Regions from separate parts of the Rhodococcus sp. 27YEA15 genome, predicted to be linked through region 2. Evidence: riboswitches for the same ligand, from Rfam matches in the RefSeq annotation. Region 2 holds a riboswitch; the other holds the start of a gene.
The links. Region 2 has a riboswitch for S-adenosylmethionine ahead of ABH922_RS00105 (aminotransferase class V-fold PLP-dependent enzyme). Riboswitches for the same ligand answer to the same signal wherever they lie in the genome.

Region 1 (7,875 bases), 450 kb from region 2:
TGAGGGCCCCTTCGCTCGAACGCTACCTTAGGCAGTTTAGCTGTCTACTTTTCATAAAATGAAGCCTATGTGAGCAAAAATACTGTTTATTTATATCAACTTGGTTGTCTATATCGAGCGCAGGTTGGCAGGTGTGCAGGTGCGGGACCGCGGCTGTGTCGCACCGGAGCGCCGGCTGAACTGGTGATGGGCCCCGATTCAACTCCGAGGTCGGAGCGGATTAGGTGGTACGCAATCCTCGCGTAGGCCATTCTTGAGGGGATATTGTGAGGTTTAGGGGGATACGGGTCTTGAAATGCCTGGATTCACCGGTCGTCAACTGTGAGAGGCATAGCACCGTCAATGGCACGTCAACAAGAGCGTGCGCGGCGTACCCGCGCCAGTCTGGTCGAAGCGGCCGCAATCGAGTTCGCCAAGCGTGGATACGCGGCGGCGTCGGTCAACACGATCCTGGAAGGTTCTCGCGCGACCAAGGGCGCGATGTACTTCCATTTCCAGTCGAAGGAGGATCTGGCGCGAGCGGTCCTGACCTCGGCGATCGACTCGTTCGGCGAAATCACCGAGCGATGGTCCGCGAGGACGGATCTGGATCCGTTCGTCGTTCTGCACGGTCTGGTTCTCGACATCGCCGAGCTGTTCCGCTCCGATGTCATCGTCCAGGCGGAGTTCCGGCTGATCATCGAGCCCGAGTTCTACGCAGACGTGCAGTCCGGTGGCGGGCAGGTGTGGGGTCGAACTGCTCACGCGCTGGCCACCCGGGCACAGAGCGAAGGGTTGCTTCGAGACGGGGTGGATCCGGCGAAGTTCACTCGGGTCTTGGCGGCAAGCCTGGCAGGGCGTCGCTACATGGCTGATCTGATCGCGAACAGCGGGCACATCGCGGAGTGGTTCGAAGAGTCACTCGAAGTCATTCTCGACGCCATGGCTTCGCCGGAGTGGCTGGAGGAGTTTCGACGGACCGGTTGGCCGACCATCGAACCCCTCGTTGCAGACTGAGAACGTGTTTTATGCCCACTGAGCTGGCGATTTGGGTTTTTCCGGCGCTGTGCCATAAGCTATCCAAGCTCCCAACGGAACGCCGTTGGGGTACTGGTTCGGAGTGATCCGACGGGCCCCCTTCGTCTAGCGGCCTAGGACGCCGCCCTTTCAAGGCGGTAGCGCGGGTTCGAATCCCGTAGGGGGTACGCTTTGCGAAAGTGAAGCGGTTTTGCGCAAGCAAGACGATGTAGTATGGTTTGACCCGCACGACAAGCTTTGAGATGCTCGAAAGCAAGGCCAGGACAGTGGTTTTGGAGCAGCCCGAAGATGTAGTACGGTTTCACAGCAAGGAAAAAGCAAGGCCCTGTGGCGCAGTTGGTTAGCGCGCCGCCCTGTCACGGCGGAGGTCGCGGGTTCGAGTCCCGTCAGGGTCGCAAAGTGATGTATTTCCCCCATGAAAGGGAAATGCATTGCAGTGCGATAGGCATTCGGTTCGGGTGCCGTCCGGCCAGGTAGCTCAGTTGGTACGAGCGTCCGCCTGAAAAGCGGAAGGTCGCCGGTTCGATCCCGGCCCTGGCCACCATTAATTCAAGCCCTGTTCCCGGTGTTCTTCATGAACACGAGGACGGGGCTTTTCGGTATCTCGGCCGGAAGCTGTCCCGGGTTCCAGAGATTTTTGCAGCACCTGACTTCATCAGGAGTTGCAGGTGATGTTCGATCCGCGCACACCGTGAAATTGTGCAGGGGCGAGTCGCTTGTATGCAGAACGCGAGAAGTTCTGCGAGCCCGTGGCGTTGCGGCACAGCTCCAGTGAAGCGGCGAGAATCGTCGGTGTGAATTGTCAAAGGACGAAGCGTCGGCGCTCCGGCAGTCGGTGGAGCGTGGAACAAATCGCCCGGACCCTGCGGCGCGATTTCCCCGACAACCCGCAGATGTACGCGGCCGACGAAACGATCTACCTTTGCCTCTGCATCCCGGGTCGTGGCGGGCTGCGCCGTGAGCTTCGCACAGCATTGCACACGGGCGCTGCCCGCCGGAAGTCTCGACGCCAGGCTCGACAGCGGCAATCGCGGTACCGCGACCCGGTGGTGATGATCAGCGACTGACCTGCCGAGATCGAAGACAGAGCCGTACCCGGCCATTGGGACGGTTACCTCATCATCGGCAAGAACCACACCTCCACCATCGGAACACTCGTCGAACGCGCCACCTGCCACGTCATGCTCGTACACCTACTTGGCAATCTCGGAGCCGAAGCGATGTGCGAGGCGCTCACGGCGCGATCGGGCAACCGCTGCCGCATCTGCGTGGCTCGCTGACCTGAGCCACGGCAGCGCAATGGCGGACATAAAGCTTTCACCATGGACACGGCCATGCCGGTCTACTTCTGCGATTCAGCCTCACCCTGGCAACGACGGGGAACCAAAACACCAACGACGCACTGCCCCAATATTTTCCGACAGGATCGAGCCTTTCGATTCGCAGTCCCGAAGGCCTCGAAAGGGTCGCCCACGAACTCGACACCAGACCCGAAAGGCGCCTGGTGCGGCGTGGGACAAGTAATTGGACAGTTGGTCTGCGGTACTTGCTTTGTATGCGAGTTGCGCCTGTGGTTGTGCGGGGCGTGTGACGGCGTTGATGCGGTCCAGGTCGGTGCGTGGCCGGGATCGCGCAGCGGGCTCGGATCATCGGGCTCGCATCCGAGGGCGAGTCGAACACACGGATCGCCGAGCTTGTCGGCATGGAACATGACAGTGATATCGCCCGTATTCCTTGTGGGCGTTGCCGATCCAGTGCGATGACGACGACGAGTGGGAGCGCCAGGTGAGCGATCTGCCCTACTTGTCACCGGGTGGCCCGGCAACGACGGCCGTAACTCGGGGACGCCGAGGACGAGTTCCGCGCTGCCGTCGAGAGCCGCTTCTACGCGACGTGACGTGACGTGGCATGGCCTGACCGTCGCGGGGACACGGGACTGATTCATCGCACAGGCGCCCGGCGACAGGGCCGTTCCTGATATCGGGACAGCGCGACTGCGTCGTTACCGAGGGTCGCATGTCCGAGGCGAAGTAGATCTTCGACGCCGCTGACCTCCTCGGGGCGGAGATGCTCAACGCCGCCGAGGATGGGTATGGGGGGATGGATATGTAGGGTGCGGGTATCGCCGGTTCGGCCTTGCATCTGTCGCGTGTGCCTGGGCGTACCCTCCACTACCGGCAATCACAAGCTGTCGTCCTCGCACAAGCTCGCGGACAGCGGATTCGAATGGCACCTGAACGCGCTGCTGAACTTGAAGAACAATGCTGCCTACATACATCCGGGTCTCACCGCTGCGGAACTGAAGGAGACGAACAGCGGGGCGGAGCGTCTGGTCGAGGCCGCCGAGCCGGTAACGGCCGCTCGGCGGTAGGCCGTTACCGGCCGGACCAAAGTACGTCGCGGCACCGGCCCGGGTTGTCGAAGCGCAACGGTTTCGATCACTGTGAATGTATTGAGTGTCCTTGTAGTCCAATGTTATTCGTGCACTGCAATTTGACTTGCTCGTTGGCTGCGGCATACATTGCAACGACCATCCAGAGTGGCTGAGAGACCTGGCTCGATGATGCTGCAGCAACCCGCTTCGTTTCGAGTGTGGGTGCTACCGCCAGGACCGATGGAGGACGCATGACCGTATTTGCTGTTGGTATCGAGCTGGACGGCGAGGGTACACATCCGTCGGCTTGGCGTCGTAGCGCGTACAGCCCGGATCAACTGCTCACCGGCAAGACCATTCGTCTGCGGGTGGCTGCTGCCGAGAACGCAGGATTCACTTTCGCTACGTTCGACGATTCCATTCTGCCGCCGACCGGTGAAGTACGCGGGCGCATCGATGCCGTCGCACGGGCGTCGTACGTAGCGCCGGTGACGAGCACTATCGGCTTGGTTCCGGTGGTAGGGACGTCGTATGCGGAACCGTTCCACACGTCGTCGCAGTTGGCGACACTCGACTACTCCTCGCGTGGTCGCGGAGGTTGGCTACCGGTACCCGTTGCCGATCCAGCGGCGGCAAAGACCTGGGGGAGGCCCGCGGTTACGACGGACGCCGATCGGGCACGCGAGCAGCACGACTCGGTGACCGTGGTGCGTGAGTTGTGGGATTCGTGGGAAGACGATGCCGTCGTCAGGCACTATGCCACGGGGCGGTTTCTCGATCGGGATCGGCTGCACTACATCGATTTCGAGGGGAAAACGTTCTCCGTGAAGGGTCCGGCGATCGTTCCGCGTCCGCCGCAGGGTCAGCTCGTCGTGTTCGGTCGCTACGGCCAGATCGATCCGCGTCAGGCCGATGTCGTTCTCGTCACCGGAGATTCGGTGGAGTCCATCGCCGCTGCGGCAGTGGCGGCGCGCAATGAGGGTGCGCTGTTGGTGGTAGCAGAGTTGGACGTGGCCCTGGACACGCCGGCATCGGTCGCATCAGAGCGATTGGCGGACTTGAATTCTCATGTGGAAGCGCGGGAGTCCGGTCGATTCGGATTCTCCGGCGATCCGCTGCGGTTGGCGGCGCTGTTGGGAGAGCTCGGATCGCACGTCGACGGTGTGCATCTGCATCCGTTGGTTCTGGACGAGGAACTTCCGGTGTTGGCCAAGCTCGTGCTTCCGGAGCTGTCGAAGTCCGGGTTGACGCGTCGCCCGGTGCCGGGCTCGTCGTTGCGGGCCAACCTCGGCCTGGCGCGGCCGGCCAATCGATTCGCCCACACTTCCTGACTTGACTTCGTGCTAAGGATATCTCGGCAATGACTGCATCTCGCTCCGCTGCGCCACGCCCCGACGCGCAGGTTCACTTCGGCGTCTTCTTCCAAGGCGTCAACCACACCACTATCTGGTCCGATCCCACCAGTGGATCGCAAATCGACTTCGAGACGTTCCGGCGGCTGATCCTCACGGCCGAGCGTGGACTGTTCGACGCGTTCTTCCTCGGCGAAGGTCTGCGCCTGCGTGAACAGGACGGCAAGATCCTCGATCTCGACATCGCCGGACGGCCCGACGCGATCGCGCAGCTGGCTGCGTTGGCCGCGATCACCGAGAACATCGGTCTGGTCGCGACTCAGAACACCACCTACAACGAACCGGCGGATCTCGCCCGGCGGTTGTCGGGTCTGGATCTTCTCTCCGACGGCCGCGCCGGCTGGAACGTGGTCACCACGGACAACGCCTGGACGGGCGAGAACTTCCGCCGGGGTGGATTTCTCGATCACGAATTGCGCTACGAGCGTGCCGGACAGTTCATCGACACAGCTCGGGCACTGTGGGATTCGTGGCGCGACGACGCGATCGCACAGTCCCGTTCGGCGGAAAACTGGGCTGGGCCGGATGCGGTGGCCACGGTACGACGTGAGACGTCGCAGTTCGACGTCGACGTCACCGCGACCTTGCCGCGTAGCCGTCAGGGGCATCCGGTGATCTTCCAGGCCGGTGATTCCCCGAGCGGCCGTGACTTCGCTGCCAGTCGTGCCGACGTCATCTTCTCCCGGCACGGGACGGATTTCGACGACGCACTCGAATTCGCGAACGACATCCGAGCCCGGCTGCGCAATGCCGGCCGGCCCGAGGACGACATCAAGATTCTTCCCGGAACCCAGATCGTGTTGGCGGAGAAAGAATCCGAGGTCGAAGAAAAGGTTCGCTGGGTTCTCGAAGGTCAGTACACCGGACAGACCGCGTTGTCGTTGGTCGGTCTGGTATGGGGCAAAGATCTCTCCGACCGCGATCCGGACGGTCCGCTCCCCGAGGAAGATCCGGTTCCGCGCCCGGTATCCGGGACACGAGGTGCATTCCGGGACGGAAACGATCCTGTCGCAGTTGCACGCGAGTGGCGGGCTCTGGCCGAGGCGAAGAACCTCTCGCTGCGTCAGGTCGCCATCGAGACCACTACGCGGTCCGGCTTCGCGGGAACACCCGGGCAGGTGGCGGACACGTTGACGCATTGGGTGCGTCAGGGTGCTTCCGACGGCTTCAACATCACGCCGTACCTTGTTCCGAGCGGTCTGGACGAGATCGTCGACTGGTTGGTCCCCGAGTTGCAGGATCGCGGTGCGTATCGCACCGAGTACACCGCGTCGACGCTTCGTGGGCATCTGGGTCTGCGGGACCCGCTCACGCGCCGTGGTCCTTCGGAAGCTGCAGGGTAGAGGTCCTGTCTCGTACTGCTACGGCGCCAGCTGAATCCACGAAGGTGGGTTCGGCTGTTCGCTGGGAGATAGTCGTCTGTGTCGCGGCCGGATTCACGACGTTGTTGGATTCCGCTGTCCTGGGAATCGGGGTTCCGGTCATCCGAGCTTCACTCGGGGCGACCACGTCCGAAGTCCAGTGGATTCTTGCCAGTTATTCGCTGACCTTCGGGCTCGCGTTGGTTCCGGCCGGCCGACTCGGTGATGTCGTCGGGCGGCGGCGGCTGTTTCTGTTCGGCTTGAGCATTTTCGCGGTGATGGGTGTAGTGGGGGCGCTGGCCTCGGATCCGTCGATGATCATCCTGGCCCGCTTGGGGCAGGGGATCGGTGCGGGCACGGTCAGCTCGCAGGTGTTGGGCATCATCACCGATCGGGTATCGGGCCGGGCCAGAGCGAAAGCGCTCGGGGCGTACAGCACTGCGGGTGGGCTGGCGGGGGTGTCCGGGCCGATTCTCGGTGGATTGTTGCTCCGGTACGTCGACCCTGATGTCGGCTGGCGGATGTTGCTTGTCCTCAACGTGCCTTTCGCCGTGCTCACCCTGGTATTGGGTTTCGTTTTCCTGCGTCGTGATCGGCTGACGTCTTCGGGTATTTCGATCGATGTCGTGGGGTTGGCATTGCTGGCTGCGGCAACCGGATTTCTGCTGTGGCCGGTGGTGAACAGAACCGGTGTGCTCGGCACGGTCGCGTTCCTGCTGGCTTCGGTGCTCACCGCAGTGGCGTTCTGGTTCTGGGAGCGGCATTTCGCGGCGCGCGGCGGGACACCTGTTCTGTTACCGTCGCTGGTCGCGGCGCGCGGATTCACCCTCGGAACTACGGTGGCGTTGTTCTGGTTCGGCTCGGTGCTCGCAGTCAATGCCGTGTTGAGTCTGTATCTGATCGACGGGTTGGGGTTCGAGCCGCTCAGTGCTGCCTTGATCATGACGGGCAGTTCGCTTGCGATGGCGGTGATGTCGACCCTGGGGTGGCGGGTGGTGGCGCGTTTCGGGCGAGCGGCGATCGTTGCCGCGATCATCGCGGAGATATTGGTGGTGATCGGCTACGTCCTGGCGGTGAATCTTGTTCCCCGCGACCATCTGATCGGCGTGCTCGTCGTTCTCGCGGTGCTCTCCGGTGTCGCGAGTGGGTTGGTGGATGCACCCAATCGAATGCTCACCCTCGAGTACGCTCCTCCCGGCGCGAACGGCGTCGCCGCAGGATTTCTGCAACTCTCCCAACGCCTGTCGGCCACGCTCAGCTTGGCGGCAGTGTCGGGTATCTATCTGGGAAGTCTCGGGTCGTCGCCGGACGGATTCGGTCGAGCCGTCGCGTTGGCCCTCGCGTTGTGCGTGGTGATGTTACTTCTGTCGTTGGCGAGCGCAATAGCGGACGGTCACCGCCGTCGAAGTGAGCGGTGACCGTCCGTTGATCAGCAGGCGCTCTTGACCGGTGCGCCGTTGATGCGATCGAGCAGGAACGACACTGCGAAGGGCGCTGCGGTGACAGCACCGAAGTCGTGATTGAGCGTCGTACCGGTGAGAATCGGCGGTGTGATGTTGTCGCGGGTGAACTCCACTCGCGCACCGAGAGCGCACCATTCGTTCTTGAGGTCCTCGACCGCATAGTGCGGAACGATGTCGTCATTGAGACTGGTGTGCAGGTACACGGGGCTCGCAGGCGCGATGGTGCCCAGCTTCTGTCTGTCGAGGGC
Region 2 (7,875 bases):
CCGCCGCCGTCATTGGCGTGAGCGACCGTCACTGCACCGGAGGCGACCAGCGCTGCCGCGCCACCAGACGAACCGCCAGCGGAATGTCCTGTATTCCAAGGATTTACGGTCGGATCTCCAACCTCGTATTCAGTAGTGGGCTGACCCGCCAGCTCGGGGAGTTTACTCTTTCCCAGCAGAGTGAATCCCATTCCGGAGAACGCCGAGCCGTACTCGTCGCTCTCGGTAGCGGTATCAGATCGTGTTGCCTTCGATCCCATCCGCACCGGAAATCCACGCAGCATGGTGTTGTCCTTCACGAAGGTCGGGATTCCGTGAAACGGCGCAGAAACGTCACCGCTGCTCTCGGGCGTCACATAGTCAGCGCACTGGACGGCCTTGATGATCGGTTCGACCTTCTCGATTCGGGTCACGGTATCGGCGAAGACCTCTTCGATCGACACCTCCTTGGCCCGTATCCGGTACGCAAGGTCGGTCGCGTCCGAGTTGCCGATCGAATCCTCTTCAGTGAAACAATGAACCAAGCCCATCATCAATCCCCTGTCTTGTTTCTCGCGGCCGCCTGCCGTCCGGCCGTCGTCGTTCGAGCGATCACGCATATTTTGTCGCCACCTGCCGATCCGAATTCACGACTCCACGATCAAGTCCGAAACTTCGTCGACAGACTTCAATTCGCCGTGCACGTTGACTTGGTCGAAGTAGTCGTACCAACCCGAACCCTGAACGGAATCGAGAAAGTACTCGACCGACGCGACTTCCCAGATGGCGAACCAGTCGAACCCCGAGGCGCGACTGTCGCCTGATCCATCTATTCGACCCCACCCGAGGGTTGTGCATCCATCCAAAGATTTCACACTGTTTCGGACACCCTCGAACAACTCGATCCGGTCGGATCGGCTCAGATTCGCGAACGCCGCGTTCGCCTTCCACAGTTCGACCACAACGAAGACCATCGACCACACCCCTGCGCGTTGGATTCGGATATCGGACCACACTCCTCGCCGTCTCGCATTTCGCCCGACAGACCCTGACACAACCAGCTGATCATAATTTGATCTAACTAGTTGGCATGCAACACATTTCAATACACTTGGCACATATTGAACGATCGGGTCTCGCCAGTCGGAGCGGCAGGCGCAAGCGCGTATTACCTGGTTCACCTCGCTGTGAACCTCGAGTCTTTCCCGATGAGAACTCGGGTGCTACGTCAGAAACCATAACGCTCGGCGCCGTTGAACGTCACGGAGAAAAATTGACCTAAAATTGTCAATATCAGACATCGGTCGATTTCTGCTCGGACATGACAAAACTGGGGGACCACCGACAAATTCGGCGATCCCCCAGTTGGGAAAAAAGATCGATCAGGAAGCGAGAGTGCGCTGACGAGGCGGCAGACCGAAACGTCCGAGCACATCGTCGACTGCTGTGGAGGCCGTGACCAGCCCACGATCCTGCAGCCACAGAATCGTTCCGTCCACCAGATACTCGAGCGTGCGCGGTAGGGCCAGCGGCAGCAACGTGACGCCGTCCGCGACGTCAGCAGCTCTGATATCGGCGATCAGGCTACCGAGCCCGCTCGGGGTGCCGACGTAGTGCAGCGAGGACGGGATACGGCGCTCGGTGAGTGCACTGTCGAGTTGCGCCAATTCCTTGCGCGCGGCACGCGCTTCCGGGGCAATCAGGATCTCGAGATCGACGAGCACGACGACACTGTCTGGGTCGCGACCCTCCTCGGCGATCGCGGTCCGGACGCGTGCGCGTTCGAGTTGGGCTTCACGCAGGTCGGAAGCGCGAATCCTTACCACATTGGTAGGAAATGCGGCCAAATCGAGGACACGTTCGTTCTCGGTGAGGTCAACCCAGTAGTCGCCACCGATCACAGGCGAGTTTCCCGGGGCAGACGCCGCTGCCGGGTGATGGCCTGCGCCGGTGAGCTCGACCGCTACGTGCAGGGCAGGTGAAGTACGTGAAGACATCTGTAGACCTCCGAAAATCAGAAAAAATCGTGATGAGCGCGAGACGATCGTCAGCTCGAACACATTCCTGACGACGTACGGCAGAGGTCGACATGGCGACGGCCCCAATGGGCAGCCCAGCTGCTCACGGAAATATCGGAAACATCCCAGCGGCTCACGGAAGCACGCGATGCGCCCATGAGTTCTGCTGTTGCCATGTTCACCATGGTAGTGGTCCGTTCGGGTTTTCGGTGACCGAGCTCAGCTCAGACGCACTCGGCGGCACCGGCTTTCTCGTCTGACCCGACGAGAAAGCTGCGGGTCTCGGGCACCGGATTCCAGGAACCCGCCGTTTTCTCGTAGTTCCAATCACGCTGATCGGAAACCAGGATTTTCACGGCGTCGATCAATCGCTGTACGTCGTCCGAGCTGCTCCCCAGCCCGAGGCTCGCACGCACGGCACCTCCGGACAGGCCCAGGCGTGCCAGTGCCGGATGTGCGCAGAAACGTCCATCCCGGACACCGATGCCGTGTTCGGCGGACAGAAACGCCGCGATCTCACCGGGCTCGTAGCCGGCGACGGTGAAGGTGACGATTCCGACCGCGTCGGGAGCGTCGGCCCACAACCGAACCACGTCGACGCCGACAATGGCGGACAATCCGTCGGTCAGCTGCTCCGTCAGGGCCTTCTCGTGCTCGGCGATCGCATCGAAGTCCAAGGCCTGCAAGGTTTCACAGGCGGCGGCAATGGCTGCAGCACCGAGCACGTTGGGTGAGCCTGCCTCGTGGCGAGCGGGCGCACATGCCCACTCGGTGGACGTGGTCGTGACCTCACGCACCGCGCCGCCGCCGGCGAGGTACGGCTGAGCCTGGTCGAGCCAGTCACGGCGACCGGCGAGCACTCCGGAACCGAACGGCGCGTAGAGCTTGTGACCGGAGAACGCGATGTAATCGACGCCGCATTCCTGCAAGTCGATACGACGGTGGGGTGCCAGTTGAGCGGCGTCCACCAGGATGCGGGTGCCGAGTCGGTGTGCGATCTCGGTCAGGCGAGCAATCGGCAAGATCTCACCGGTGACATTGGATGCCCCGGTGACGGCGAGCAGCGCAGCGGGCTTGGTGCACAGTTCGGCCACCAGGCGCTCGATAGTCTCCTCGACGGTGTCTGCGGCAGTGACGACGCGAGCATCGTTCCACGGCAACAGGTTTGCATGATGCTCGACGTCGAGCACAACGGTGCTTCCCGGTACGCACTGGGCGAGCAGGTTCAGCGAATCAGTGGTGTTGCGGGTGAAGACGACCACCTGGTCCTCGGAACAGTTGAGAAAACGCGACACCGATTCGCGAGCGTTCTCGTAGGTCAGGGTGGAGATCCGCGATGCGTAGCCCGCGCCGCGGTGAACACTGGCGTACGTCGGCAGCAGTTCCGCAATGCGGTCTGTGACCTGCGACAATGCCGGAGCGCTCGCCGCATAGTCGAAGTTGGCGTACGGCAGCTCGCCACCCTGGACGAGGGGAACCAGAAGGTCGGAGCCGGAAACCTGGGCGATCGGCGCGGTGCGGCAGGCGTCGGCACTCAAAACAGCAGTCATCGAAGACAATCCTCACGTTCAAGGACTCTTTTCGGGTGAAGTTCCCGGACGAGTCCGCGCTTGCCACATTCGTTTTCGAATGCAGCCGGGTCGTCACCCGGAGCACCCCACCGCGGAGGAGGGTTGCCGACCAGCAAGCCGGGGCTGAACACTGGTACTCGTGACCTGCAAACGAGGATGGCAGTTACGTCCCCCGGTTGTCAAGACGAAATCTGAATGGCGCGCGTCACTCCCGGACTGTTCGGCACGCGAGGTGCAATGCGAGCCGCGTCTCCGGATCGCCGAGATCGACTGACAGAAGCCGCTGAATGCGCTCGATCCGGCTGGAAACAGTGTTGCGGTGCAATCCCATTCGAGTAGCGGTGTGTGCCAGCGACGATTCCTCGTCGAGGTAGGTAGACAACGTGTCGAGCAGCTCGCCCCCGGCGGCCCGCAGTGGCGCGAGCAGTGCCGCAGCCGCGGGTTGGAACGTGTCGGTTCGTGTCCAAGCCAGCAACAACTGAGCCAACCCGAGTCGGTCGACGTGCAGAAATCGTCCGGTTTGAGAACGTGAACCCGCCAGGCGGGCGGCGTCGCCCGCCTCCGACAGCGAGATACCGATTCCCGCAGGTCCCTCATGTGCCCGTCCGACGCCGAACCACGTGTCCATCGTGGGATCCAGGCGATCCTGAGCTGCGCGGATGCTCTCGGCAAGCCGAGTGATCGACTCCGGGCGCGGCTCGCCCGGCAGCGTGGTCCACGAGGCCCACCCGTCGGCCTGTTCCACGACGTTGGCGGTGATGCCCTCCGCTGCCAACGCCTCCGCGACCTCGCTGCGTCTGGCAACCAGGTCTACGTCTGCGACGGTCAGGACCTTGATGCCGATATGCCAACCGTCCAGTGCCCAGCCGGCGTCGAGCGCACGCCTGAGTAAACCGGGCGTGGCGTCGCCGGTGGTGTCGACGAGCTCACTCAACAGCGCGCTTCGCCGGCGCGCCTCCCGTTCGTCGATCATGCGCGCCACTGCCAGCCTGTGCCCCACCGCCAACGATGCGACGTCGAGAACCACCGCCAGAGAAGCTTCTTCGACACTCTGGCGTACCGGAAGCACCACAGCGAGCCACGGTTCGCGTACACCTCCGGACATCACCGGGCAGGCGATCAGCACTCCACCCGAATCGAGTTCCAGAGTGGTGGGCGCGCTCCGGTCTGACAACGAACCCGCGACCAGACGATCGTTCTCGGTGAACACGTCCGCACCGATCAGTGGGCGACCCGCCGCATCCAGGACAAGGAATGGTCGTTGAAAAGTGTTCAGCAGCACGGACAGTAGGTTCTCGACGGTGAGACCGGCGCGCTGCCCGGCGTGCGTGGCTCGGAGAACGGCATCGGCCATCACCGACCGCGAATTCGACAGCAGATCACGGAGCTCGACGCCGAACCTCCACGGATCCGTGACCGCAAGAACCACCACCCCGAGTCGATCGGCCAACAACGTGAGGTTGGAGTCGTCGACGGCCGGCTCGGCCACCGCTACAACTTGACATCCGGTCGCCACCGCTCGCCGGAGCAACGCATCGAAGGTCCACTCCCCCGTGTCGATCCGATCGAGGATCACCAGAACCGAACCAGAGCCGACTGCGGCCGAGATCGCTGCAGCAGACTTCGTGGCCTCGGCCGTGAGCGCCCCTACGACGGTGACAACAGGATCACCACTGCCCGCCAGGCGGTAAACACTGCCGAACCGCGGATTATTCAGCAAGGCTGAAACACTCGCACTCATCGCACCTCCGTGAGAACAGCATCGTGATCGATTCCGAAGGCTCTCGGGCCCACCACGTCGAGCCTGACCTGATCCTGGGACCACCAGGCCGGTCCGGGTAGAACGAGGACCGCGACGTCCTGTCCCGGATGGACGGACTCACAGGCAACGAAGTCGCCCGTCCGGACGTCCACGAGCACGACGATGTCCGGGCACGTCGCTGTCATCTCGCCGTCCGAGGACACACAGAGGTACTCGCTCTCGAATTCGACCCGAAGGACCGCCGCGCTGTCTTCGACGATGACGTTGCCGCGACGGGTGTCTGCACTCGTCTTACGTACTGCTCGCACGCGGCCGCTCCCCAGCACCCGCGCGTCGATCAAGGCAGCAGTGCCCCGCCGGCCCCGCGACATCGCAAGCTGCTCACCCAATCGGTGTGCTCGGGACAAGGTCCCCGGAACGGTCGCCGATCGAACCGTACCCGCGTCGACGGGAGCAAGTGCCAGTGCCCCCCATCCACTGGTTCGCCCGATCAACGACCGGATCGCCACCTCGACACCCGGTACGTCCACCCGGTCGACGACGGTGATCAACCCACCAGGCTGCGCCAACGTGACGGGGCACAATTCCAGACCTGCTGCAGCCAAGGAGAAATGGTCGAGCCGGGGCATCGCTCGGCCGAGGAGGTCGGCATCGACCACCGGCACCCCGAGTGCCAGCGCGGCGGCGATACCGGAGAGGGCATTGAGCCCACCACCCTCGAACGTCATCACCGCAGTGGGGCTCCGGCCGGTCCACCGGGACATGGCTTCGGCGGTGTCGGCGAATTCGCGCCCGGACGGTAGCTGCTCCTCGAGCGCGAGCGCCGAGCCGACGAGTCCGACCGGCATCACCAGCGCGTCATCGGGGAGTTCGGGCGGTGCAAGCACCTCGACCCCCGACGAGGCGATCAGATGGCGCAGCATGTCCACGAGCAGACGAGGGTCGCCGCCCCCGCCGCAGCCCAGGACAACCGCACCCGCCGCAATCGCGTCGAGTTCGACCTCATGGACCACGCGCAGACCGTACACAGCTCGCTATTGTGCCGGCCACGCCCGTTCGAGCGACTCGACCGGCACGAACTCACGATCCAAACCGAAGCAGGACGGCCCGAACACCGCCAACGCCTCCGGTGTCCGCATGATCGGCGGGGTCGCGATGCCGATGACTGCCACCCGTTGCCCGTACCGAAGCGCTTCGGTGGTGACCGGCTCGGCACTGTCCGCCTCCACGATGCAGATCAGGTCCGGAACCATCGCCACCACTACACCGGATCGCAGAGCAAACAGGTTCTCGTTCTGGAACTGCACTTCGAGTTCGTCGCCGTCCTCACCGGCCATCCGGACGGAGCCGCGAGCGAACCCCTCGTCGGTTCGGCGGTCCACGTCGATCACCTTGCCCTGAAAGAGAACTCGACCGTATCCGTAGATTGTCTCGGTGAGACCGTCTACCAAAGCCTGCACAGGATCGAGTCGCTGCTCACGAGAGGCGCGGATGGAACGACCGATCGCCAGCGCCAACGACAGCGTGCGAGGAATAGCCGTGCGCTTGACGTCTGCGCCCGTCATCGAATATTGCGCGATGTGTGCCATCCCGCCGAAGCGTGCGGTCACCCCGCGTGCCAGGCCCTCCAACCTGGCGTTGTCCGTACCGGTGTCGAAAATCGCGACCTCGTCGTGCTCGTTGGCCATCGCCAACGGGCTCGCCGAAATCCCGTAGACCGAGAAGGTTTCCATTTCCAGTTGGGGAAAAGCGCGTCCCATGCCGTCGGCGTCCACCACCGGAAGCCCGCGCCGTGCGGCAACCAGTAGGGGAATCATCGAGTTGATGCCACCGCACTCCATCGGCATGGTCGCATCGGCCGATCGCCCCGAATGTCGCTCGAGTGTGGTGAGTGCCAGTTCTGGTTCCGTTCCGCGCGGCATCTTCTCGACGACGACGGTCGGTGCGCCCATCTGCGCCACAGGGATCACCCACGCGTCGTCATCGAGTTCCTCGGGGTCGAGGACAGTGATCGCCCCGACTTCGCCCAGGGCCTGGGCAACCAGCATCTTGCCGACGAACGGGTCACCGCCACCACCCGTGCCCAGCAGTGCCGCGCCCCGGGCGAGGTCGTCGAGATCTGCGGTGCGTAGTGTCCAACTCATCGTGCGCTCTCCTGGCTGACGGCGACCGGACTGCTGCGCAGCGCCAGGTCACCTACTGCTTTCACTCGAATCCGGGTCGCGTTGCCCGGTAGGTACGGGATCGGTACCTCGTCGAATTCGACGATCTGCACCGACTCTGGCCGTGCCCCCGCAGCAACAGCCCGGTCGATCGCTTCTTGACGAGCATCGTCGGCGACCACCTGACGGTATCCTTCGCGGACTGCCTCGACCCGATCCACTTCACCGCTGACCTGCGCGATGGCCGCGCCGATCGCGTTGGCGACGTCGAACCTCTCCGGTCGGACGACGGCACCCAGACCGGGAAGTTCACGCTCGAGCAATACCGATCCGCCGCCGACCGCCACCACGGGCAACGGGTTCGACGTCGTACGCATCTGCTC

Region 1: linked by a shared signal. The riboswitch ahead of ABH922_RS02230 (LLM class flavin-dependent oxidoreductase) and the one ahead of ABH922_RS00105 (aminotransferase class V-fold PLP-dependent enzyme) in region 2 are both predicted to bind S-adenosylmethionine.

Annotation. Positions count from the first base shown of each region.
Region 1 is NZ_JBMHHW010000001.1:471,588-479,462, forward strand. Features, by position in the region: gene ABH922_RS02195 (MarR family winged helix-turn-helix transcriptional regulator) at 1-1, opposite strand, end outside; gene ABH922_RS02200 (TetR family transcriptional regulator) at 343-996, shown strand; tRNA gene ABH922_RS02205 (tRNA-Glu) at 1,112-1,184, shown strand; tRNA gene ABH922_RS02210 (tRNA-Asp) at 1,339-1,412, shown strand; tRNA gene ABH922_RS02215 (tRNA-Phe) at 1,485-1,561, shown strand; gene ABH922_RS02220 (hypothetical protein) at 1,860-2,084, shown strand; gene ABH922_RS02225 (hypothetical protein) at 3,167-3,388, shown strand; SAM riboswitch class I at 3,545-3,638, shown strand; gene ABH922_RS02230 (LLM class flavin-dependent oxidoreductase) at 3,643-4,722, shown strand; gene ABH922_RS02235 (NtaA/DmoA family FMN-dependent monooxygenase) at 4,752-6,146, shown strand; gene ABH922_RS02240 (MFS transporter) at 6,215-7,582, shown strand; gene ABH922_RS02245 (lipase family protein) at 7,594-7,875, opposite strand, start outside.
Region 2 is NZ_JBMHHW010000001.1:25,144-33,018, reverse strand. Features, by position in the region: gene ABH922_RS00125 (amidase family protein) at 1-599, opposite strand, end outside; gene ABH922_RS00120 (DUF6616 family protein) at 627-953, opposite strand; gene ABH922_RS00115 (hypothetical protein) at 1,362-1,976, opposite strand; gene ABH922_RS00110 (putative leader peptide) at 2,027-2,173, opposite strand; gene ABH922_RS00105 (aminotransferase class V-fold PLP-dependent enzyme) at 2,222-3,547, opposite strand; SAM riboswitch class IV at 3,599-3,713, opposite strand; gene ABH922_RS00100 (PucR family transcriptional regulator) at 3,774-5,309, opposite strand; gene ABH922_RS00095 (DUF917 domain-containing protein) at 5,306-6,343, opposite strand; gene ABH922_RS00090 (DUF917 domain-containing protein) at 6,365-7,474, opposite strand; gene ABH922_RS00085 (hydantoinase/oxoprolinase N-terminal domain-containing protein) at 7,471-7,875, opposite strand, start outside.